DNA from 3 places in the Serratia grimesii genome. Region 3 is predicted to be linked to each of the others. Evidence: predicted binding sites of a transcription regulator. Region 3 holds the regulator's gene; each other region holds the start of a gene.
The links. The regulator sigma-54, encoded in region 3, starts transcription at its own class of promoters, with help from an activator protein. The targets are predictions, from matches to a motif close to GTTGGCACANNTTTCGCTNT.

Region 1 (5,420 bases), 1.0 Mb from region 3:
GCACCAATCTCAAAGTCTTGCACCCACTGCCACGCATTGACGAGATTACCACCGACGTGGATAAAACACCGTACGCCTACTATTTCCAGCAAGCAGGTAACGGTATTTTCGCCCGTCAGGCACTGTTGGCACTGGTATTAAACGCAGATTTGGCTCTTTAAGGGGGAACCGTCATGACTCACGATAATAAACTGCAGGTTGAAGCGATCAAATGCGGTACGGTGATTGACCACATTCCGGCACAGATAGGTTTTAAGCTGTTGACGCTGTTCAAATTGACTGCCACCGATCAGCGCATCACTATCGGCCTGAACCTGCCCTCCAATGAGCTGGGCCGCAAAGACCTGATCAAAATCGAGAACACATTCCTGACGGAACAACAGGCTAACCAGTTGGCGATGTATGCGCCCAAAGCCACGGTCAACCGCATCGATAATTACGAAGTGGTGCGTAAACTGACCCTCAGCCTGCCGGATCATATCGACGGCGTGCTGACCTGCCCGAACAGCAACTGCATCAGCCGCAGCGAACCGGTGTCGTCCAGCTTTAGCGTAAAATCCCGCGACGGTGACGTACATCTGAAGTGCCGCTACTGCGAGAAAGAGTTCGAACATCAGGTGGTGTTACAGGCAGACTGAAATATGCCTATTGACCGGGAACGGCGCTGTTAATCTGCTCGCCACTCCCTATAATGAGTCACTGAAGAAAATACCCACGTTTATTACCCAATGGATTTCGAGCCGCAGCTAGGCGGCAAGTGTGGGAATTCCCAGGAGCTGACTTAAGTCAGTGACTGGGGTGAGCACACGCAGTCAACAACGCTGCGGTTTGAAAGACGAAGGGTAAATTAGGAGAAAAAATGTCACGTAACATTAGCACTGAACTCGCCCCGGCAGCCATTGGTCCTTACGTGCAGGGCGTTGATCTGGGCAGCATGATCATCACTTCCGGTCAGATCCCGGTTGATCCTAAAACCGGCGCCGTTGCCGACGACGTCGCCGCTCAGGCACGCCAGTCACTGGAAAACGTTAAAGCAATCGTTGAAGCTGCCGGCCTGAAAGTCGCCGATATCGTGAAAACCACGGTATTCGTGAAAGACCTGAACGATTTCGCCACCGTTAACGCCGCTTACGAAAGCTTCTTTACCGAGCACAGCGCGCCGTTCCCGGCCCGTTCTTGCGTCGAAGTCGCGCGTCTGCCAAAAGACGTGAAAATCGAAATCGAAGCCATCGCCGTTCGTCGTTAATTCCACGACCACGCACGCGACCAACGGTCAGCCCTCGGCTGGCCGTTTTTATTTATTCCAGTTACAGCATGTCCCTCTAATGGCGCGCCACTAACGATCACTCTGGCCCACACTTACCGTAGTTTCGCCCTGTTTTAAGGCAACCTCTTCTTTGACTGCACCTAAAGTGTGCTCTTTATCGGCGAAAAACCGTGGTTTCGCGCCATTTTCGCCCCTTTATCACCTTGGCACATTTTATGCTGGATCCGTTTACAGCCTGCAATGTCGACGAGGTGATGATGCTAAATATCGATCTGTCCGCTTCACCGTTTTTTGATGAGATGCTTCTGGCTGAGGGTAAACACCGGGGTCACTACGAAGCTTACTGGCACTGGCTGCAACAGGCCGATCAAAAGGCCATTCAGCGCAAAAGGGAAGAAGCTGCACTGCTGTTTCACCGAGTGGGGATTACCTTTAATGTCTATGGTGAGGATGATGGTGCCGAACGATTGATCCCGTTTGATAGCGTGCCACGTATCATACCCGCCAGCGAATGGGCGATGCTCGATCGCGGTATTCGCCAACGCGTCCAGGCGTTAAACGCCTTTCTTCACGACATTTACCACCAACAACACATTCTGAAAGCCGGGATCATTCCGGCAGAACAGGTGCTGGCTAATGATCAATATCAGCCCTGTATGCAAGGCGTCGATCTGCACCGCAATATTTACGCGCACATCGTTGGCGTGGATATGGTGCGCAACGGCGATGGCCAGTATTACGTGCTGGAAGATAACCTGCGTACCCCTTCCGGCGTTTCCTACATGCTGGAAAACCGCAAGATGATGATGCGCCTGTACCCCGAACTGTTCGCCCAGCAACGTATTGCACCGGTGGAGCGCTATCCATCGCACCTGCTGCAAACCCTGCGTGAAAGCTCGCCGATTAACGATCCCACGGTCGTGGTACTGACACCGGGCCGCTTTAACAGCGCCTATTTCGAACACAGTTTCCTGGCACAGCAGATGGGGGTTGAGCTGGTTGAAAGCGCTGATCTGTTCGTCAAAGACGGTGCCGTGTTTATGCGTACCACCGCCGGACCATGCAAGGTGGATGTCATTTACCGCCGGGTGGATGACGCTTTCCTCGATCCACTGGCGTTCCGCCCTGACTCAATGCTCGGTGTTCCGGGGCTGCTGTCGGTTTACCGCACCGGCAACGTGGTACTGGCAAACGCCATTGGTACCGGCGTGGCCGACGATAAATCAATCTATCCGTATGTGCCTGACATGGTGCGTTTCTATCTGCAAGAAGAGCCGATCCTCAACAATGTGCCGACCTGGCAATGTCGCCACAAGAATGAGCTGTCGTATGTGCTGGCAAATCTGGATCAGATGGTGGTGAAAGAAGTCCACGGGGCCGGTGGCTACGGCATGTTGATCGGCCCGGCAGCGACCAAAGACGAAATCGCCCATTTCCGCACCTTGCTGTTAGCCAAACCCCATAACTACATTGCGCAAAATACACTTGCGCTGTCGACCTGTCCGACTTTCGTCAACGAAGGCCTGGCCCCACGACATATCGATCTGCGGCCATTTGCCCTCAGCGGTGCCGAAATTCGACTGGTGCCAGGTGGCCTGACACGTGTGGCGCTGGCGCAAGGTTCGCTGGTGGTCAACTCGTCGCAAGGCGGGGGAACCAAGGATACCTGGGTGTTGGAGGACGACGTATGCTGAGCCGAACTGCCAGTGAACTCTATTGGATGGCCCGTTATCTGGAGCGGGCAGAAAGCATTGCCCGGGTGCTCGATGTCACTAATAAGCTGTCGATGATGCCGATCCGCGACAGCGAAGATCAGGATTTGCAGGTGCCACTCAATCTGACCAGTACCGGGCAGTTGTATGCCGCCGCCTATCCCGACCTGACCATGGCCAATCTGGTGAGTTTTTTTGCACTCGACAGCCGCAATCACAGTAGCATTTACAGCTGTCTGCAAATGGGGTGGAACAATGCCCATGCGGTGCGCGGCAGCCTGTCTTCCGAGGTTTGGGAGTGCATTAACGCGACCTGGATCGAGATGAAGCTGATCCGCCGTCAGGGCATCGGTTCGGTGGGCGCAGATGCCTTTTTCGATTGGGTGAAAGAACGCTCACACCTGTTTCGCGGTGCCATGTTTGGCACCCTACTGCGCAGCGATGCCATGTGCTTTATCCGCCTCGGTACCCTGCTGGAACGGGCCGACAGCACCGCACGCCTGCTGGGTGTCAAGAATACCTTGATGGACAGCGACGGCGACCCGGTACGTGAGTATTACCGCATGGACACACTGCTGCGGGCAGTCAGCGCACGCGAAGCCTATCACAGCATCTACAAGCAGCAGCTCAGCCGGGACACCATTGCCGAACTGATGATCTTGCGTAATGAAATCCCGCGCTCCCTGCTGGCCTGCGTCGGCGATATGGTGCAGCAGCTGGAGCAAATTGGCGGTAACCGTTCAAATCAGCCACGCCGGCTGGCACATACACTGCACGCCGAACTGCGTTTCAGCAGCATGAAAGACCTGAATGAGGTTGGGCTGAACGACTGGTTAGAAGCGTTTCTTGGGCAAATTGGCGGTATCGCGGAGAGCGTCCATCACACTTATCTGGAGGCACAATGAAACTGAACATTGAGCACAATACCCATTATACCTACGCCCAACAGGTACAGCGTAGCACCCAGTATCTGCGCCTGACGCCACAGGACTCAGAGCATCAACGCATCATTTCCTGGCAACTGACGCTACCGGAAGATGCGGTATGCACCACTGACGCCTTCGGCAACGTGCTGCATGTACTGACGCTGGACCATCCGCATCAGGCGATTACCATTCAGGCCCATGGCGTGGTGGAGATTGAAGACGGGGCAGAAGATCAGGTCATGGGGCATCTGTCACCGTTGGTCTTTCTGCGCCACAGCCCGTTGACCCAGCCCGACAGTGCGATACAGGCCTTTGCCCTACGCTATTACCAACCACACGCGGTGCTCGACGGGCTGGAACACCTGATGAGCGAACTGTTGCTGAAAATGCCTTACGGCCCAGGTTCCACCAGCGTCACCGACAGTGCTGCCCAAGCCTTCGCGACCGGTACCGGTGTTTGCCAGGATCACACCCATGTGTTTCTGGCCTGCTGCCGCAGCCTGAATATTCCGGCACGCTATGTCAGTGGCTATCTCTACAGCGAAGATTCTAGCCATGTCGCTACTCATGCGTGGGCCGAAGCCTGGGTCGACGAACGCTGGCACAGCTTCGACGTCACCAATAACACCCGTTTGCCAAATCAGCACCTTAAGCTTGCCGTGGGTATCGACTATCTGGACGCATGCCCGGTACGCGGCATACGGTTAGGGGGAGGCTGTGAAAATATGCAGACCATGGCCGAAGTGCAGATGATGCCAACCGGACAATAGCATCTTGCCGAAAACGAAGGTTTACGGCACGCTGGCGTTTGGCGGTGTGCCAGTACTGTTTTGAGGGATTGTGGTATGACCTATTGTGTGGCCATGCGCTTATCATCCGGGCTGGTCTTTGCTTCCGATTCACGCACCAATGCCGGAGTGGACCATATTTCCATCTTCCGCAAACTGCACGTGTTCCAGCAAGACGGTGACCGCATGCTGGTGCTGCAAAGCGCCGGTAATCTGGCAACCACCCAAAGTATCATTAGCCTGCTACAGCGCCGCTGTAAGGATGCCGAGCGCCTAAATCTATTGAACGCACCCAGTCTGTACGAAGCCGCCACGCTGGTGGGCGAAACCGTGCGTGAAGTGATCCAACGCGACAGCGAAGCCCAGCAGAGCGGGAGCACCACCGACTTCAGTTGTAGCCTGTTGCTTGGCGGCCAGATCACGGGCGAAGAGATGCGGTTATTCCATATCTACCCGCAAGGCAATTTTATCGAAGCCACCCGCGATACGCCCTATTTCCAAATTGGCGAAAGTAAGTACGGCAAACCGATTATTGATCGGGTGCTCAATTACGATACCCCGCTGGAACAAGCGATGCAGTGCGCGCTAATCTCCCTCGATTCCACACTACGCAGCAACCTGTCGGTCGGTTTGCCGCTCGACGTGATGATCTACCCACGCGACAGCTTCAGCAGCGCTCAACAATATCGGATTACTGAAGATCATCCACATTTCAGCGCCATCCGCA
Region 2 (5,420 bases), 2.0 Mb from region 3:
AGCCGCACAACGCGGCCAGCTCCAACAGTAACAGCAGCGCCAATGCATTATCAGCCATCACCGCGGCACTTAACGCCGACAGCATCAGGTTGGTCAGACCACCAATTCGCCCGCGAACGCGCGCGTTTAAGCTCAATATGCAGCCTACGTGATACAGCGCGGTGCAGATACCGCTGAGGGCAATCACCAGTAGTAACAGTGCGTTAGGGCCACTGATTTCCACGGCATAATTCAGCCAGGGTAAGCGGGCGCTATGCAGCGGCGTAAACAGCATAGATAAGGCCGCCAGCAATGTGGCTATAGCACACAACAAGCTGCCGCCACTCAGTAGCTGGCTAACACGTGGCCAAGGAGAGATTAGCCAGCTCAACAGGGCGCAGAGCAAGTACCCCGCCAATGCCAATGTCAGAAGCAACAGTGGATCGGGCGTAATGGTATACATCATTAATTCGGCTCCTTGCGGGATTCAGGGGCGGCAACGAACGGTAACTCGGCACTGAGCGCCTGCATGGCGTTACGTCTTTTTTGCTCGCTTGCATTACGTACGTCATGATCAGTCACCAGACGGATGGCCTGGGTAGGACAGGTACGGATACACGCGGGGCCATCGGCACTGAAGTCGCAGAGATCGCACTTCACCGCCACGGCACGGACACCGGGTACGCAATCCAGGAAGGGGCTGATCGGGCGCGCTGCTTTGGGCGCGGGCAATGCCAGCGGGGTGTTGCAGTCCGCAGGGATCGCCAGCGGAGTACTGCCCCCGAAACCAATGGCGCCGAACGGACAGGCAATGCCGCACAGCTTGCAACTGATGCACAGGCTTTCGTTCAGTACGATGGCGTCATCTTGGTGGCGGATAGCATTGACCGGACATACCTGTGCACAGGGGGCGTCTTCACACTGGTGGCACATTGCCGGTGCAGAGTCGCGGGCGTTGCGTATTACCTGCAAGCGGGGTAATGCCTGCAATCCATATTGCCGGTGTTCCGCAGAACAACTTGCCATGCAGGTATTGCAGCCAATACACAATTTAGGGTCCGCAATAATAAAGCGGTTCATGCACACTCCTTGCTTCGTCATTTATGACGAAATCGTCAGTAAAAAATGACGTTTCGACAGTTTTCTGTCAGTGATTAACGCCGACAGTCAGACGGGTAAGGTTATTTTCTTCAGTGCGTCATAAATGGCATTGCCATCATGAAGAGAGTCAAACAAGCATTGGTAAATAACGGCTATCTTATCCAGATAATGTTCAAATACTGCCTGCGTATCACGGTTGTTTATTTTCCCGTCGACATTGCCGCTTTCATCCAGTGTGGCATGTGCAAAAGGGGCAAAATTTTCCGGTTCGTGTGCCGTCGCCAAATTAATGCGGTAGCAAATATCGCGACTGTAGAACCCCTCGCTTAATTGAATGCTGACAATAAAGTGGTTGAACAAAACAAAGCGCAAGTCGTCTTCCTGCCCATAAGTAAACTGATGATTAATCTTCTTTTTGGTGGTGGTAACTGCTTTGATTAACGTGCTGTGGTAGGTCTGCCACTGTGCCATCAGACGGTTGCTTTTGCTGGCGATATAATCGGCCTGGCTGGTTACTTCACTGATTGTACTCATTGTCCTCACTCAAAATTGATGATCATTGTCGAAATAGCTCCTGGTCAACGAGTTAAAGCATAAAGTGTGCCAAACATTCTAATTCCTCACTAATCCCTTTTATTTCAACCGTTGGCGATAAATTAAATGCGTAGCCAGCCCGTCGGCGACTGATGTAATTACTGTCGACGACATGACGCTCGACAAATATGTCAATTTCGGCTTGGCATCATATTTGCAGTGTTATTAATACAACGCGTTTTATCACCTTTGGTGGAGACCAGATGCACGAAATAACCTTGTGCCAACATGCGATGGAAATAATGCAGCAACAGGCTCGCCAGCATCGTGCCCAGCGTATTACAGCAGTGTGGTTTGAAATTGGCGCATTTTCCTGCGTGGAAGCGGAGTCTTTGCGCTTTTGTTTCGACATGGTGTGTCGTGACACCCTGGCCGAAGGCTGCGAACTGCATCTGGTGGAACTGAAAGCGCAGTGTTGGTGCCATGACTGCCAGAGAGATGTCCAGTTGCTGATACCGCAGGTTTTGGTCTGCCCGCACTGTAGCGGACGAAATCTGCGGGTACAGGCCGACGATGGCTTGCAAATAAAACGCCTGGAAATTGAATAACAGAGGGGAATGAATATGTGCAGTACCTGCGGTTGTGCCCAGGGTGAATTGACGATTGAAGGAGAAGTAAAAGTGCCATTCCGTCCGCAACGGAACAGGCAAGGCGATTTGCATTATGGTTTGGGGCTGGCCGGTACCCATGCGCCAGGTATCAGTCAGCGCCGTATGCTGGACATTGAAACCCGGGTGTTGGATAAAAATGATCGCCTGGCAGAACGCAATCGTCAGTATTTCGCTGAACAACATATTCTGGCGCTGAACCTGGTATCCAGCCCCGGTTCCGGCAAAACAACGCTGTTGACAGAAACGCTGCTGCGGTTGCGTGGTCAGCACCCGTGCGCGGTGGTGGAAGGCGACCAGCAAACCACCAACGATGCTGAACGTATTCGCGCCACGGGCGTGCCGGCGATCCAGGTCAATACCGGTAAAGGCTGTCATCTGGATGCCCAAATGGTGCATGAGGCCGCCCAGCGCCTGGAATTAAAACCCAATAGTCTGTTGTTTATCGAGAACGTCGGCAATTTGGTTTGTCCGGCCAGTTTTGATTTGGGTGAACGCCATAAGGTGGCGGTGCTGTCGGTTACCGAAGGGGAAGACAAGCCACTCAAGTATCCACACATGTTTGCCGCCGCACGGCTGATGCTGCTGAACAAAATCGACCTGCTGCCGTATCTGAACTTCGATTTGGCGGCCTGCATCGACAATGCCCGCCAGGTGAACCCCACCATTGAAGTGATTACCCTTTCAGCGACCAGCGGTGAAGGCATGGATCACTGGCTGACCTGGCTGGAGAAACAGTTATGTGTATAGGCATTCCTGGGCAGATCGTGGCGTTGGATGAAAACCACCGTCAGCATGCCTGGGCCGACGTTTGTGGCGTACAGCGTGAAGTGAATATTGCGTTAGTTCGCAAAGACGATGAACCGAGAGAAGCCATGATCGGCTGTTGGGTGCTGATCCATGTGGGCTTCGCAATGAGCCGCCTCGATCAGCACGAAGCCGAAGAGATGTTGGCGGCACTGCAAGCGATGGGGGAAGTCGAACAGGACGTGGCGCTGTTTTTAACGGGGGAAGGTCAACATGCACTACGTTGACGAATTCCGCGATCCACACCGGGTAAAAGCCCTGTTGCAGCATATCCGACACCGTGCCGCCCAGTTGCCGTTTACCGCTGAGCGACCGCTACAAATCATGGAGGTGTGCGGGGGGCATACTCATGCCATTTTCCGTTTTGGCCTGGATAAACTGCTGCCGTCGCACATTGAGTTTATTCACGGACCGGGTTGTCCGGTATGTGTGTTGCCGATGGGGCGCATAGACGCCTGCTGCGAGATTGCCGCGCACCCGGAAGTGATATTTTGCACCTTTGGCGACGCGCTGCGGGTACCGGGAAAACAGGGATCTTTATTGCAGGCCCGTGAGCGCGGTGCCGATGTGCGGGTGGTTTACTCTCCACTGGACGCTCTGACACTGGCACGGCAAAACCCGCAACGGCACGTGGTGTTCTTTGCCCTTGGTTTTGAAACCACCATGCCGGTTACGGCGATCACATTGCAGCAGGCACGGCAGGAAGGGCTGAAGAACTTTAGTGTGTTTTGCCAACACATTAGTTTGATCCCGACGCTGCGCAGTTTGTTGCAACAGCCAGATGTGCGCATCGACGGTTTTCTGGCTCCCGGCCATGTCAGCATGGTGATAGGGACCGAGCCTTACGGTTTTATCAGTCGGCAATACGGTAAGCCTTTGGTGGTGACCGGCTTTGAACCGCTGGATATCTTGCAGGGGGTGATGATGCTGGTTGAACAGTTCATTGGGCAGCAGAGTCGGACCGAAAATCAATATCGCCGCGTGGTGCCGGAACAGGGAAACCTGCTGGCTCAGCACGCCATGAGCGAGGTATTTGTGCTGGGAGGCGGCAGCGAATGGCGCGGCCTTGGGACCATTGCCGACTCCGGTATTGCCTTAACACCGGCCTATAGCGACTTTGATGCGGAACGCCGCTTTCGGCCACAACATCGTCAGGTCGCGGACGATCCTCTTGCCCGTTGTGGTGACGTGCTCACGGGACGCTGTAAACCACGTGATTGCCCGTTATTTGGCCGCGGTTGTACGCCGCAAAATGCTTTTGGTGCCCTGATGGTGTCTTCAGAAGGCGCCTGTGCCGCCTGGTACCAATACCGCCGTGAAACAGAGGAAATCCCCGCATGAATAACGTGATTACTATGGCGCACGGCAGTGGCGGTGTGGCGATGCAACAGTTACTGGATACGCTTTTCTTACCTGCCTTTGCCAATCCACTATTGGACCAGCGTGAAGATCAGGCGCGGTTAAATTTGGCAGAGTTAACGCAGCAGGGCGATCGACTGGCGTTTACCACCGACAGTTACGTGATTGACCCCATCTTTTTTCCCGGGGGGGATATCGGCAAGCTTGCCGTTTGTGGCACGGCGAACGATCTGGCAGTCAGCGGTGCCTGTCCACGGTATCTTTCTTGCGGGTTTATCCTCGAAGAAGGCTTGCCCTTGGCTGATTTGCAACAGATCGTTGCCTCAATGGCGGCGACTGCCCAACAGGCCGGCATTCGCATCGTGACCGGGGATACGAAGGTGGTACAACGTGGCGCTGCTGACAAAGTGTTTATCAATACTGCCGGTATCGGCGTGATCCCGCCCGATCTCAATTGGGCCGCTCAACATATTCGGGCCGGTGATGTCATCATTGTCAGCGGCACATTAGGTGACCATGGGGCAACTATCCTCAATTTACGGGAAAGTCTGGGGATGTCGCTGGACGTCATCAGTGATTGCGCCGTATTAACCCCTTTAATTACGCCCTTACGCACTATCAGTGGCGTGCGTGCGTTGCGTGATGCTACCCGCGGTGGTGTGAACGCCATTTTGCATGAGTTTGCTCGTGCAGCACATGTCGGTATCGAAGTTGAAGAGAGCCTCTTACCGATAGCGCCAGCGGTAAGGGGAATTTGTGAGTTGCTGGGGCTGGACGCCATCAATTTTGCCAATGAGGGCAAGCTGGTCATCGTCGCCGCACCTGAAGCCGAACATGCGGTTTTGGCCGCATTGCAAGCCCATCCCCTGGGAACCAACGCGGCGGTCATTGGCCGAGTGACGGCAGGGAGACAAGTGAGAATGCAAGGGGCTTACGGCATCAGCCGCTTACTGGATTTGCCACATGCCGAGC
Region 3 (12,820 bases):
GACGAGATAGCCGATCTGCTGACCCGTGGCGACATTATTACCCACTGCTACAACGGCAAACCAAATCGCATTCTGACGCCTGCCGGTACGCTGCGTGAGTCCATTCAGCGTGCATTGAAGCGTGGCGTGTTGCTCGACGTAGGTCACGGCACTGCCAGCTTTAGCTTTGAGGTCGCCCGGCAGGCGATAGCACTGGGTATTTTGCCGCATACCATCAGTTCCGATATTTACTGTCGCAACCGTATGACCGGGCCAGTACACAGTCTGGCGACAGTGATGTCCAAATTCTTCAGTGTCGGCCTGTCTCTCCCGCAGGTGATTGCCTGCGTAACGGAGAATGCTGCCTCGGCGCTGCGTCTGAACAATAAAGGTCGCCTCGCACCAGGCTATGACGCTGATTTCACCCTGTTTGAACTCCACCAAGGGCCACAGGTGTTCGCTGATTCAGAAGGGCAATCAGTTGCTGGACAACAGTTGCTGGTTCCACTTGCTGCCGTCGTGGCCGGTGAAATCCTATTAACCGATGAAGGGAAAGCCGCTCATGTCTTCAATCTATGAAAAATATAATTTAAAACAGGTCATTAATACTTCCGGTCGCATGACTATGCTCGGTGTATCTACGCCGCGCCAGGATGTCATTGACGCCGTTGACTATGGCCTGAATCACTATTTTGAAATCAAAGATCTGGTTGATAAGACTGGTGCCTATATTGCCAACCTGCTGAATGTTGAAGCTGCGGTGATCGTTTCCTGCGCTTCGGCAGGCATCGCCCAATCGGTGGCGGCATTGATTGTGAAAGACAATGCCAACCTGTTGGTGAACTTGCACTCAGCACCTATTACCGTTCCACGTGAGATTGTGCTGCCACGTGGTCATAACGTTAACTTTGGTGCACCGGTTGACACCATGGTGGCGCTGGGCGGCGGTAAGGTTGTGGAGGCGGGCTACGCTAATGAATGTTCTGCTGAACAGCTTGAAGCCTGCATCACGCCTCAGACTGCGGCTATTCTCTACATCAAATCACACCACTGTGTGCAGAAAAGCATTCTTTCTGTTGAGCAGGCGGTCGTGGTGGCACGTAAACATAACCTGCCGCTTATTGTTGATGCCGCCGCGGAAGAAGATCTGCTGTGTTACTACCAAATGGGAGCCGACCTGGTGGTTTACAGCGGCGCCAAAGCCATCGAAGGCCCAACCAGCGGTCTGGTGATCGGTAAAAAACAGTATGTTGAATGGGTGAAGCTGCAATCTGGCGGCATCGGCCGAGCGATGAAGGTCGGCAAAGAGGGCATTCTAGGTCTGACTCAGGCGATAGAGAGCTATTTGACGCTGGAAAAAACCACCGGTCAGCAAATGGTTGAAAGAATGACGCCGTTTATCGATAGCCTCAATACGTTGACCGGCATCAGCGCCAAAACCGTTTGGGACAGCGCCGGTCGCGATATCGCGCGGGCGGAAATCACCTTTGACGAAGCGGTGCTTGGGCGTTCGACCTACGACATCGTACAGGCGCTGAAAACCGGCGATATCGCTATCTACTTCCGTGGCTATAAGGCTAACGAAGGCAAGATTGAAGTGGATGTGCGCAGTGTTGACCAGCAACAACTGATGACTGTCTTCACCTGTATTAAAAATCTGTTTACGGAGAAACAAGCATGAAGCTGCAACCTAACTACTATCGCGATCGCGTATGCCTCAACGTATTGGCCGGTTCAAAAGACAATGCGCAGGACATTTATGCGGCGGCGGAAGGGCATGTGCTGGTGGGCGTTCTGTCTAAGAACTATCCAGATGTCGACAGCGCGGTGGCTGACATGCAGCGCTATGCGCGGCTGATTGAGAATGCGCTGTCGGTAGGGTTGGGCGCGGGCGATCCGAAACAATCGGCGATGGTCAGCCTGATTTCTCAACGGGTGCAGCCACAACACGTAAACCAAGTGTTTACCGGTGTCGGTGCCAGCCGCGCGCTGCTGGGCCAAAATGACAGCGTGGTCAATGGCCTGGTGTCACCTACTGGTCGCGTCGGCTGGGTGAAGATCTCTACTGGTCCACTGAGTGCTTCTGCGCCGGACGGTATCGTGCCGGTGGAAACCGCCATTGCCCTGTTAAAAGATATGGGTGGCAGCTCGATCAAGTATTTCCCAATGGGTGGGCTGGCATGCAAAGAGGAATATCAGTATGTGGCCCAGGCCTGTGCTGAGCATGACTTTATGCTGGAGCCGACCGGCGGTATCGATCTTGAAAACTTCGAGCCGATCGTTGAGATCGCATTGGCTGCCGGTGTGAAACGAGTGATCCCACATATCTACAGCTCAATCATTGATTCCGCCACCGGCAACACTCGCCCACAGGACGTTAAAACCCTGCTGGCAATCACCAAAAAGCTGGTCGGGTAAACGCATTATCGGATGACGTAAGGCAGGGAGGCGACAGGTTCTGTATCCGCAGGCGCGGGCACGCCGCGCCGCTATCTATCATAAGGATAACTATGCGAAACTGGCAGTCTCCACCCCTACGCACCGCGTTAACCCTGGCGCTACTGGCGATGGCCAGCCCGGTGCTGCATGCTGAGGATGCAATGAAATCTACGTCATCTCATTTTGCTTATATCGGTACTTACAATCCCAACGGTGAAGGCGTTTACCGCGTGCAGGTTGATTCGGCCAGCGGTGTGTTGAGCGCCAGAACGCTGGTCAGTAAACAGAGTAATCCAGCACAGCTTACCGTAGATGCCAAAGGCCAGACGCTGTATGTCGCCAGTGAAGTGGCGGACTTTAATGGCACTAAACACGGCGGCATTATTGCTTACCATATCAACCCGGTTGATGGTGGGCTGACGCAGCTTAATCAGGTCGATTCCCAAGGCGCGGGGCCGGTATATCTTTCTCCGACGCCTAACGGCCGCCATCTCCTGGTAGCGAACTACGTCAGCGGTACCGTGGCGGTATTCCCGATTGAGAGTGATGGCAAGCTGGGTAACGCCAGCTCAGTGCAGCAACAGCAAGGGCCAGCCGGTACCGGCAAGCCGGAAGGCGCGGTGGAAGGCAGTTTTGCGATCAGCGACCACAATGGTCCGCATGCACATATGATCGCCAGCGATCCGAGCGGTAAGTATGTGTTTTCAACCGATCTGGGGCTGGATCGTATCTATCAATGGCGCTTTGATGATGCCAGCGGTCAACTGACGCCGAATGATCCACAGTGGATCGCGGCATCGTCTGCCGGCGCAGGTCCACGTCACTTTGTGTTCCACCCGGACGGCAAAACGTTGCTGTTGGTGAATGAAGAAGCCTCGACGCTGACCAGCTACCGTTTTGATAACCAAAAAGGTACTCTGAAACAGCAGCATGTTGTGTCTTCACTGCCCGCTGATTATAAGGGCACTAACTTTGCTGCAGGCCTGGCCCTGAGCGAAGACGGCAAAAATCTGTATGTTGCTAACCGGCTGCACAACAGCATTGGACAGTTCAGTGTTGGCCCTGACGGCGAGCTGCACGCGGTGGCTGAAATCTGGACGCGTGGTGATTACCCACGGTCATTGACGCTGAGCCCGGACGGTCACTATCTGTATGCGATGAACCAACGCAGCGATAACGTTACCCGCTTCAGTGTAGATAAAGCCAGTGGCAAGCTCAGCTTTGTTGAAGGCTATACGCCGGTAGGCAGCCCATCGCAAATGGTGTTCTTGCCGCTCGCGAAGTAACCCGCTGCCCGTCTGACTCCTCAGGCGGGCACTTTAATTGACGGAAAGAGAATGGTGCGATTTCCCTACCCGCGTTTGGCCTATCTGTTTGATGCTTTACAGTCTGAGACTTTGCCACAAGACGAGTTGGCGAAGCGTTTCGCTGTGTCCACCCGGACCGTGCGTGCCGATATCACTGCACTGAACGACATTCTGGAAAAATATGGAGCCCACTTTGTGCATAACCGTGGTGCGGGCTATCACTTACAGATAGATGACGCCGTACTGTTCAGCGCCTTACAGCATCAAGAACGCAAAAAGCATGCGACTCCACGCAGTGCACAGGAGCGGGTGCACTATCTGCTGATTCGTTTTTTGACCTCAGCTTTTTCTCTAAAGCTTGAAGATTTAGCCGATGAATGGTTTGTCAGCCGCGGTACGCTGCAAAACGACATGGCTGAGGTGAGAGAGCGCCTGGCGCACTACCAGTTAACCATTGAAACCAAACCGCGCTATGGCATGAAGTTGTTCGGTTCGGAGATGGCGATCCGCGCCTGTCTGACCGATCTGTTATTCCAGTTGCATTTGGCCGATGCCGAAAATCCACTGCTCAACAATGAGATCCTGCGGCAACCGCAGGTGACGACCTTTGCCGGTTTACTGCATCCGTTGCTGTCGCAATATGCCATTCGTCTGACGGACGAAGGTGAGCAGTATCTAATTTTCTACTGTGCAGTGGCGCTGCGACGCATTACCGACGGTTATCCGTTGCCGGACTTTGACGTTGAGGATGGTGATGATGCTGTGCGCAAGGTCTCTACCTGGTTGGCAAGTGAGCTGCGTAAAGCCAGCGGGAAAGATATATCAATGGCGGAAGAGGCCTACTTGCGGGTGAATATTGCTGCGCGCCGGGTTCAAGAGGTGCAGCCGACGGAGATCAATGCTGACGATGAAGAAGCGCTGGTGGATTACATTCTGTCGTACATCAACGCGCACTATAACTACAATCTGCAGGGCGACACACAGCTGCGAGCCGATCTGCTCACCCATATCAAGACCATGATTACCCGGGTGAAATACCAGATTAATATCCCCAATCCACTGCTGGCGAATATCAAGCAGCATTACCCGATGGCCTATGATGTGACATTGGCAGCAGTGTCTAGCTGGGGGAAATACACGCCTTATACCCTGAGCGAGAACGAGATTGGGTACCTGGTGCTGCACATTGGGGTTGGTCTGGAACGGCATTACAACATTGGCTATGAGCGGCACCCGCAGGTGATGTTGGTATGTGACACCGGCAACTCGACGGTGCGGATGATCCAGGCACAGATCGCACGTAAGTACCCGCAACTGGTAATGACGCGGATCGTTTCGCTACGTGATTACGAGGTGCTCAACCACATTGACGAAGATTTTGTTATTTCTAACGCGCGGGTCAGCGAAAAGAACAAGCCTGTTGTTGTGATGTCACCGTTCCCGACTGAATATCAGCTCGAGCAGCTCGGCAAGTTGGTCCTGGTGGATCGAACCAAACCTTACATGTTGGAAAAGTTCTTCGATGCTGATCACTTCATGGTGGTGAACGAACCGCTGACCCAGGCGCAATTGTTCCAGAAAGTCTGTAGCCAGCTTGAGCGTGAAGGCTATGTCGGCGATGATTTTTATCCGTCGGTAGTGGAGCGCGAAACCATTGTTTCCACGATGTTGGGCGAAGGCATTGCCCTGCCGCACTCACTAGGCTTGCTGGCGAAAAAAACCGTGGTGGTGACGTTGCTGGCGCCACAGGGCGTCGTCTGGGGCGACGGCGAGATTGCTCACGTGATCTTCTTGCTGGCAATCAGCAAAAGTGACTATGAAGAAGCGATGGCGATCTATGATCTGTTCGTTACCTTCGTGCGTGAACGATCGATGAGTCGTCTGCTGGGCAGTGACAATTTTGATAGTTTTAAGGCAGTGGCGTTAGACTGTTTGAGTCGGATCTAGCGGCAGGAGTGATATGTTTTGAAGCAGGTGCGCAGCAGGTGGCGCACCTTGTCTTTTAGTCTTCGTCAAAGCCGGAATTAATCAACTCAATCACGGCAGCCAGCGCTTTAACTTCATCCGGGCCGGTGGCTTCAACTTCGATGTGACGGCCTTGTGCAGAGTCCAACATCAGCAGCGCAATCACGCTGCTGGCCTCGGCTTCTGTGCCGCTGTCGTTACGCAGCATAACCTCGGCGTCAAAACTCTGCACCAACTCGAACAGCTTCATCGCTGGGCGCGCATGCATGCCAAGTTTATTTTTGATTTCAACTGTTTGCTTGACCGTCATTGTTTGCGTTTTTCCAACGTACGATGGCGTGATTGCACGTTCTTGCCGCGTGAGCGGAAGTAGTCGGCCAACTGCTCTGCCACATACACCGAACGGTGCTTACCGCCGGTACAGCCAATGGCAACCGTCAGGTAGCTACGATTGTTGGTTTCCAGCATCGGTAGCCACTGCTCCAGATAACTGCGAGTCTGGTAGATGAAGTTGTGCACTTCAGTGTGGCGATCGAGGAATGAAGCGACGGGCTTATCCAGACCGGTCATTGGGCGCAGTTTGGGATCCCAGTGTGGGTTCGGCAAGAAGCGTACGTCGAACACGTAATCGGCGTCGATTGGGATACCGTGTTTAAAGCCGAAGGATTCAAACACCATGGTCAGCTCGCGCTCGCGTTTGCCCAACAGGCGGGTACGCAGCATTTCAGCCAGCTCATGCACTGACATTTCTGAGGTGTCGATGATCAGGTCGGCTCTGGAACGCAATGGTTCGAGCAGATCACTTTCTTCATCGATAGCGCTTTCCAGTGACAGGTTCTTGCTGGAGAGCGGATGCAGACGGCGTGTATCACTGTAGCGGCGAATCAGCGTATTGCGATCGGCGTCGAGGAACAGCAACTGCGGTGAGAAGCTGTCCGGCAGTTGAGTCATCGCATATTCAAACACTTCCGGCGATTCCGGCATGTTACGTACGTCGATGCTTACCGCCGCGGAGCTGTTGCGTTCCGCCAGCGTATTGGCAAGCTGCGGCAGCAGTACCACGGGCAGGTTATCAACGCAGTAAAAACCCATGTCTTCCAACGCCCGTAAGGCGACGGATTTCCCTGAACCGGAACGGCCGCTGACAATCATCAGCACCATGTGGAAACTCCCCTGGCATCTCAGTGGCGTCTATCGCCACCGTTAGAAACTTTATTATTCCGGCCTGAACCGGAATCCATCATGGCTAAACAGTATCGTTATCCGGGCTGGAAGTCACGCCAGCCGGGCGTTACTCGGTGATGATTTGGTAAAGCTCTTCGTCACTTTGCGCGGCGCGCAGGCGACGGCATACGGTTTTGTCGGCCAGGCGCTTCGCGACCAGAGACAGGGTATGCAAATGGGTTTTACATTGGTCGGCCGGTACCAGTAAGGCAAACAGCAGATCGACCGGCTGATTATCAATGGCATCAAAGGCGATAGGTTGGTCGAGACGGATAAACACGCCAACAGCCCGCAATGTGTCCTCTTCCAGTTTGCCATGGGGAATGGCGATACCGTTGCCGATACCGGTGCTGCCCATACGCTCGCGGGTGAGAACCGCGTCAAACACCACCTGTGGTGACAGGTTTAGCTGCTTGGCGGCCAGTTCGCTGATAATTTCCAAAGCGCGTTTCTTGCTAGTGCAATGGACGGCGCTTCTGGTGCACTCGATGTTTAAGACCGAGCTTAATTGCATTGTTTCGTTGTTCATCTCATCTTCACTTAAAATCACACCAGCAAGCAGGCTTGTGAGGTGATTTTTCGCCTGTTGGCTTATCGGCGCGGTACCCATACAAAGACAGGTAACGCGCCGATGGCCGAATATACGTTTGAGCCGAATCCGCTGACGGAAACGGCCCAGAATGTCAGTGTTGCTTCAGTTTGTCTTTATGTTTGTTCAATTGACGTGCCAGTTTGTCGATCAGGGTATCAATTGCAGCATACATGTTCTCGTCTTCCGAGGTGGCGTGCAACTCGCCTCCATTCACGTGCACCGTCGCTTCCGCGATCTGTTGCACTTTTTCCACACTAAGAACGACATACACCTGATTTATGCGGTCAAAATACTGTTCGAGTTTGGCGAACTTAGTGTTCACGAACTCACGCAATGGTTCGGTGATTTCGATGTGGTGTCCGGTAATGTTGAGCTGCATAGTGTCTTCCTTCTCAATAGAGGTCAAACCAACTGTTTACGTTGGTTGGACGGCGGGATGGACAAAGACTCTCGGTACTTGGCGACGGTACGCCGCGCCACGATGATCCCCTGGTCGGAGAGCAGGGTGGCCAGCTTGCTGTCGCTGAGCGGTTTGGCGGGGTTTTCCGCCGCGATCATTTTCTTCACGACTGCCCGGATCGCCGTAGAGGAAGCTTCGCCCCCGCTGTCGGTATTCACATGGCTTGAGAAGAAATATTTCAATTCGAAAATGCCGCGCGGACTGTGCAAAAACTTCTGCGTAGTCACACGTGAGATTGTCGATTCATGCATCTCCACGGCCTGTGCGATATCTGCCAGTACCATGGGCTTCATAAATTCTGCACCTTGCTCAAAGAAGGCCTGCTGCTGCTCGACAATGCAGCGTGAGACTTTCAGTAAGGTGTCGTTTCGGCTTTCCAGACTTTTGATCAGCCATTTGGCTTCCTGCAGATTGCTGCGGATGTACTGACCGTCACTGTCGTTACGCGCGCTGTTGCCCATTGCGGCATATTGCTGGTTGATCTTCAGCCGTGGAATACTGTCGCTGTTGAGCTCAACCGTCCAAACATCTTGCACCTTGCGTACCAGCACGTCTGGGATCACATACTCAGACTCGCCGGTATTGATCGACTGGCCCGGACGTGGATCGAGTGACTGGATCAACTGCATCGCTTCTTTCAGTGTATCTTCTTTTGAGCGCGTTGATCGCATCAGGCTGCGAAAGTCGTGGTTCGCCAGCAAGTCCAGATGTTCACTGATGATCAGGCGTGCTTCAGCCAGATATGGCGTGTCTTCGGCATATTGGGAAAGCTGAACCAACAAGCAGTCGCGCAGATCGCGCGCGGCAACGCCAACCGGATCAAAACGCTGTACGCGTTTCAACACGGCTTCGACTTCGTCCATTGTCACATTTTCGTCACCGATGCTCTCCAGAATGTCTTCCAGTGGCACGGTGAGATAACCGGTGTCATCGACAGCGTCGACGATTGAGGTGGCGATGGCGGCATCCGTATCGGAAAACGGTGTGAGATCTACCTGCCACATCAGATAGTCTTGCAGGGTCTGGGTGGTTTCACCCTGATAAACCGGCAGCTCATCATCACTGTAATCAGTGCGGGTGCCAGAGGGGGTGCCCGCCGTGTAGATTTCGTCCCAAGTGGCGTCCAGCGGCAGCTCTTCTGGCATGTCTTTCTGTTCCAGCGCTTCGCGGGTGTCCAAACCTTCGGTTTCGATGGTTTCTTTGGTATCGATTTCTTCGTGCAGGTCGGTCTGTTCAAGCAATGGGTTGCTCTCTAACGCCAGCTGTATCTCCTGCTGGAGCTCAAGCGTGGACAACTGCAACAGGCGAATCGCCTGCTGGAGTTGGGGGGTCATAGCCAATTGTTGACTAAACCTGAGTTGCAAACCTTGCTTCATAATCTTCTGTCTACTTCCGTTAAGCGTCGCCCATCAGGACGTGCTGGAACTCAGAGGCGGAATTCTTCGCCCAGATAAACGCGTTTCACCTGCTCATCGGCCAGAATAGCATCCGGCGTGCCGTGAGCAATCAGTTTGCCCTGGCTGACGATATAGGCGCGTTCACATACGTCCAGCGTTTCGCGCACGTTGTGGTCGGTGATCAGCACGCCCAGGCCGCTGTCACGCAAGTGCTCGATAATTTTTTTAATGTCGATAACGGAAATGGGGTCGACCCCGGCGAACGGTTCATCCAGCAGGATGAATTTCGGGTTGGCCGCCAGTGCTCGGGCGATCTCCACGCGGCGGCGTTCGCCACCGGACAGCGCCTGGCCCAGGTTGTCGCGTAGATGGGAGATATGGAACTCTTCCATCAGCTCTACCGCACGGTCTGCTCGCTGTTCACTACTGAGATCGTCACGGATCTCCAGAACGGCCATCAGGTTGTCATACACGCTCAGGCGGCGGAAGATTGACGCTTCTTGCGGCAGATAGCCGATACCACGACGTGCGCGCGCATGAAGTGGCAACAGGCTGATATCTTCTTCGTCAATCACGATACGCCCGGCGTCACGCTGGACGATACCGACCACCATGTAGAAGGTGGTGGTCTTACCGGCGCCGTTTGGCCCCAAAAGGCCGACGATTTCGCCGGATTTCACGTTCAGACTGACGTCTTCAACAACTTTGCGGCCCTTGTAGGCTTTCGCCAAGTTTTCTGCGATGAGTGTAGCCATAAGTGATTAGTTACTCTTCTTTTGCCCGTTTTTGTCTTGCAACTGCGACGGTACCAGAACCGTAGTCACGCGTTTGCCTTTATCGCTAAACGCCTGCATTTGCTGCTGTTGCACCAGGTAGGTGATGCGATCGCCTTTTACGTTGCTGTCGAGCTGTTCCAGATAGGCATTCCCGGTCAGGGTCACTAACTGCGATGCGACATCGTAACGGACCTTTTGGGCATGGCCTTTAACCGGCTTGCCGCTGTCTTGCATCTGGTAAAAAGTAACTGGGTTACCAAAGGCTTCAATATAGGTTTTGTTCTGGTCGCCGCCCGGCCTGGTCACCACGACCTTGTCGGCTTTGATATCGATAGTGCCTTGCTTGATCACCACGTTATCGGTAAAGGTGCTGACGTTGCTCTGCATGTCCAGAGACTGTTTCAGTGAGTCAATGCTCACTGGTTGACTGGAGTCGGACTTCAGCGCCCAAGCGGGTGCACTGGCGGCCAAAATCAAGCTGCCGATCAACAGATTACGGCTTCGTTTGTTGGTTCTGAATTTCATAGTTGGTCTTAACCTTATCAATCAGCTCAGCGGTTTTGGCCCGCAGGTTCCCACGCATTTTCATGCCGTTAGAGGTGAAGTTCGTCCCGTAGAGTGTCACTTCGTCATCCGAAGCCACATCTTGGGTCACCAGGTTCACCTGAGCATTGTCTGTTTTAATTTTTTCCAGCTGTGAGGTGGTGGTCAGGCTGTTCACCTCGACATGGCCGTAAAGATACAGCATCCGGTCTTTAGTCAGTTTGGCGCGATCGGCGCGAACTGACCAGGTGGCCACCGCGTTTTCATCAAACAGCGTCATCACTGGCTGGGTAAACCAGCTTAATTCGTCGGCCTCATAGTACTTCACGTCTTCCGCCACCAGCTTGTAACTCAGCTTGCCGGTCGGATTGTACACTATGGTGACCGTGTGCTGGCTCTGGTAAGTTGGGTCCTGGCTGTTGACCGGCCCTGGGACCGAGTCATTATTGAAGTCAGCCATGTTCCAGCCAATCAGCGCCAATGCGATCACCGCCAGCAAGAGGGTGATCCAAAGTTTGGTTTTACTCATATCGACAGCCCTTTGGCGTCCTCCAGCTTGTTCTGAGCCAAAAGAATAATGTCACACAGCTCGCGCACCGCGCCCCGGCCGCCGGCAATGCGGGTAACGTAATGGGCGCGTGGTAGCAGCAACGGATGTGCATCTGCGACTGCAACGGCCAGGCCCACTTGCGCCATCACCGGCCAGTCGATCAGATCGTCGCCAATATAGGCCACCTGATCTGCCGTGAGCGACAGTGTATCCAACAGTTCACGGAAGGCCAAAAGCTTATCGGATTGCCCCTGATAAAGGTGAGTGATACCGAGGGTGTTAGCTCGGTCCTCCAGTAGCTTGGCGGAGCGGCCGGTGATGATCGCCACGTCGATATCTGAGGTTTTCAGGCAGCGGATGCCGTAACCGTCACGGACGTTGAACGCCTTTAACTCTTCGCCATTGTTGCCCATAAAAATCAGGCCGTCTGACAGCACGCCATCGACATCACAAATCAGCAGGCGGATTTTCCCGGCACGCGCCATGACGTCTTGTTCTACAGGCCCGTAGCAGGTTTCAACCAGACTCATTGAGTTCTCTTCCATAATTAAACGACGCCGGCGCGCAGCATGTCATGCATATGTACCACACCCAGCAATTGGTCGCCATCGGCAACCAGCACGGCGGTGATATGACGTTGCTGCATCAGGTTCAACGCGTCGACGGCCAACAGGTTCGGGCGTACTCGTATGCCGCCCTGTGTCATGACATCGACGATCTTGGCTTCGTTGAGGTTAATGCCCATATCAAATATTCGGCGCAGGTCACCATCGGTGAAGATACCGGCGATCTTCATAAGATCGTCACAGATGACTGTCATACCCAGATTTTTACGGGTGATCTCCAGTAATGCGTCGCGTAAAGAAGCGTCGGCACTGACATGGGGGATTTCATCACCACTGTGCATAATGTCGCATACACGTAGCAACAATCGGCGACCCAGAGCGCCGCCTGGGTGCGAAAGGGCAAAATCTTCTGGCGTGAACCCCCGCGCTTTCAGCAGTGCGACGGCCAAGGCATCACCCATCACCAGAGTGGCAGTGGTGCTGGTGGTCGGGGCCAGGCCAAGCGGACAGGCTTCCTGTGGCACCTTGATGCACAAGTGAATATCGGCCGCTTTGCCCATCGAGCTGTCCGGATTGTTGGTCATGCAGATCAATGGGATTTGCTGGCGCTTCAATACCGGGATCAGCGCCTGGATTTCGTTAGACTCACCCGAGTTTGATATGGCGAGCACGATATCTTGCGTAGTGACCATTCCGAGGTCGCCGTGGCTGGCTTCGGCAGGATGAACAAAGAACGCAGGCGTGCCTGTGCTGGCAAAGGTCGCAGCAATTTTGCAGCCGATATGCCCGGATTTACCCATGCCCATCACGACCACTTTGCCACTGCAACCGGCAATCAACTCGCAGGCGCGGGTAAAGTCTGCATTGATGTATTGATCGAGCTGAGCCAGCCCGTCACGTTCAATCTGCAGCACTTCTTTACCTGCCTGCTGAAAATCAAAGCCCGGTTGCAACTGAATGTTCGACATACTCATTCCCGTCGGTTATCCCCTTTCTCTTTAAGATACAGGGGTGTTGGCTGC

Region 1: a site for sigma-54 is predicted at 1,470-1,489, ahead of SGBXF1_RS02415 (circularly permuted type 2 ATP-grasp protein). Genes of this name have one in related genera too.
Region 2: a site for sigma-54 is predicted at 1,669-1,688, ahead of hycA (formate hydrogenlyase regulator HycA). Genes of this name have one in related genera too.

What each region holds. Positions count from the first base shown of each region.
Region 1 covers NZ_LT883155.1:516,320-521,739, reverse strand. The annotation lists gene pyrB (aspartate carbamoyltransferase) at 1-161, shown strand, start outside; gene pyrI (aspartate carbamoyltransferase regulatory subunit) at 174-638, shown strand; gene ridA (2-iminobutanoate/2-iminopropanoate deaminase) at 860-1,246, shown strand; gene SGBXF1_RS02415 (circularly permuted type 2 ATP-grasp protein) at 1,525-2,961, shown strand; gene SGBXF1_RS02410 (alpha-E domain-containing protein) at 2,955-3,884, shown strand; gene SGBXF1_RS02405 (transglutaminase family protein) at 3,881-4,675, shown strand; gene SGBXF1_RS02400 (proteasome-type protease) at 4,751-5,420, shown strand, end outside.
Region 2 covers NZ_LT883155.1:2,580,681-2,586,100, forward strand. The annotation lists gene SGBXF1_RS12180 (proton-conducting transporter transmembrane domain-containing protein) at 1-445, opposite strand, end outside; gene SGBXF1_RS12185 (4Fe-4S dicluster domain-containing protein) at 445-1,059, opposite strand; gene hycA (formate hydrogenlyase regulator HycA) at 1,147-1,614, opposite strand; gene hypA (hydrogenase maturation nickel metallochaperone HypA) at 1,878-2,222, shown strand; gene hypB (hydrogenase nickel incorporation protein HypB) at 2,238-3,032, shown strand; gene SGBXF1_RS12205 (HypC/HybG/HupF family hydrogenase formation chaperone) at 3,023-3,316, shown strand; gene hypD (hydrogenase formation protein HypD) at 3,303-4,430, shown strand; gene hypE (hydrogenase expression/formation protein HypE) at 4,427-5,420, shown strand, end outside.
Region 3 covers NZ_LT883155.1:4,572,426-4,585,245, reverse strand. The annotation lists gene SGBXF1_RS21415 (amidohydrolase/deacetylase family metallohydrolase) at 1-558, shown strand, start outside; gene SGBXF1_RS21410 (DgaE family pyridoxal phosphate-dependent ammonia lyase) at 542-1,660, shown strand; gene dagF (2-dehydro-3-deoxy-phosphogluconate aldolase) at 1,657-2,397, shown strand; gene SGBXF1_RS21400 (lactonase family protein) at 2,490-3,704, shown strand; gene SGBXF1_RS21395 (BglG family transcription antiterminator) at 3,756-5,672, shown strand; gene npr (PTS phosphocarrier protein NPr) at 5,728-6,000, opposite strand; gene rapZ (RNase adapter RapZ) at 5,997-6,851, opposite strand; gene ptsN (PTS IIA-like nitrogen regulatory protein PtsN) at 6,982-7,443, opposite strand; gene hpf (ribosome hibernation promoting factor) at 7,598-7,885, opposite strand; gene rpoN (RNA polymerase factor sigma-54) at 7,909-9,342, opposite strand; gene lptB (LPS export ABC transporter ATP-binding protein) at 9,393-10,118, opposite strand; gene lptA (lipopolysaccharide ABC transporter substrate-binding protein LptA) at 10,125-10,664, opposite strand; gene lptC (LPS export ABC transporter periplasmic protein LptC) at 10,633-11,211, opposite strand; gene kdsC (3-deoxy-manno-octulosonate-8-phosphatase KdsC) at 11,208-11,762, opposite strand; gene kdsD (arabinose-5-phosphate isomerase KdsD) at 11,780-12,766, opposite strand.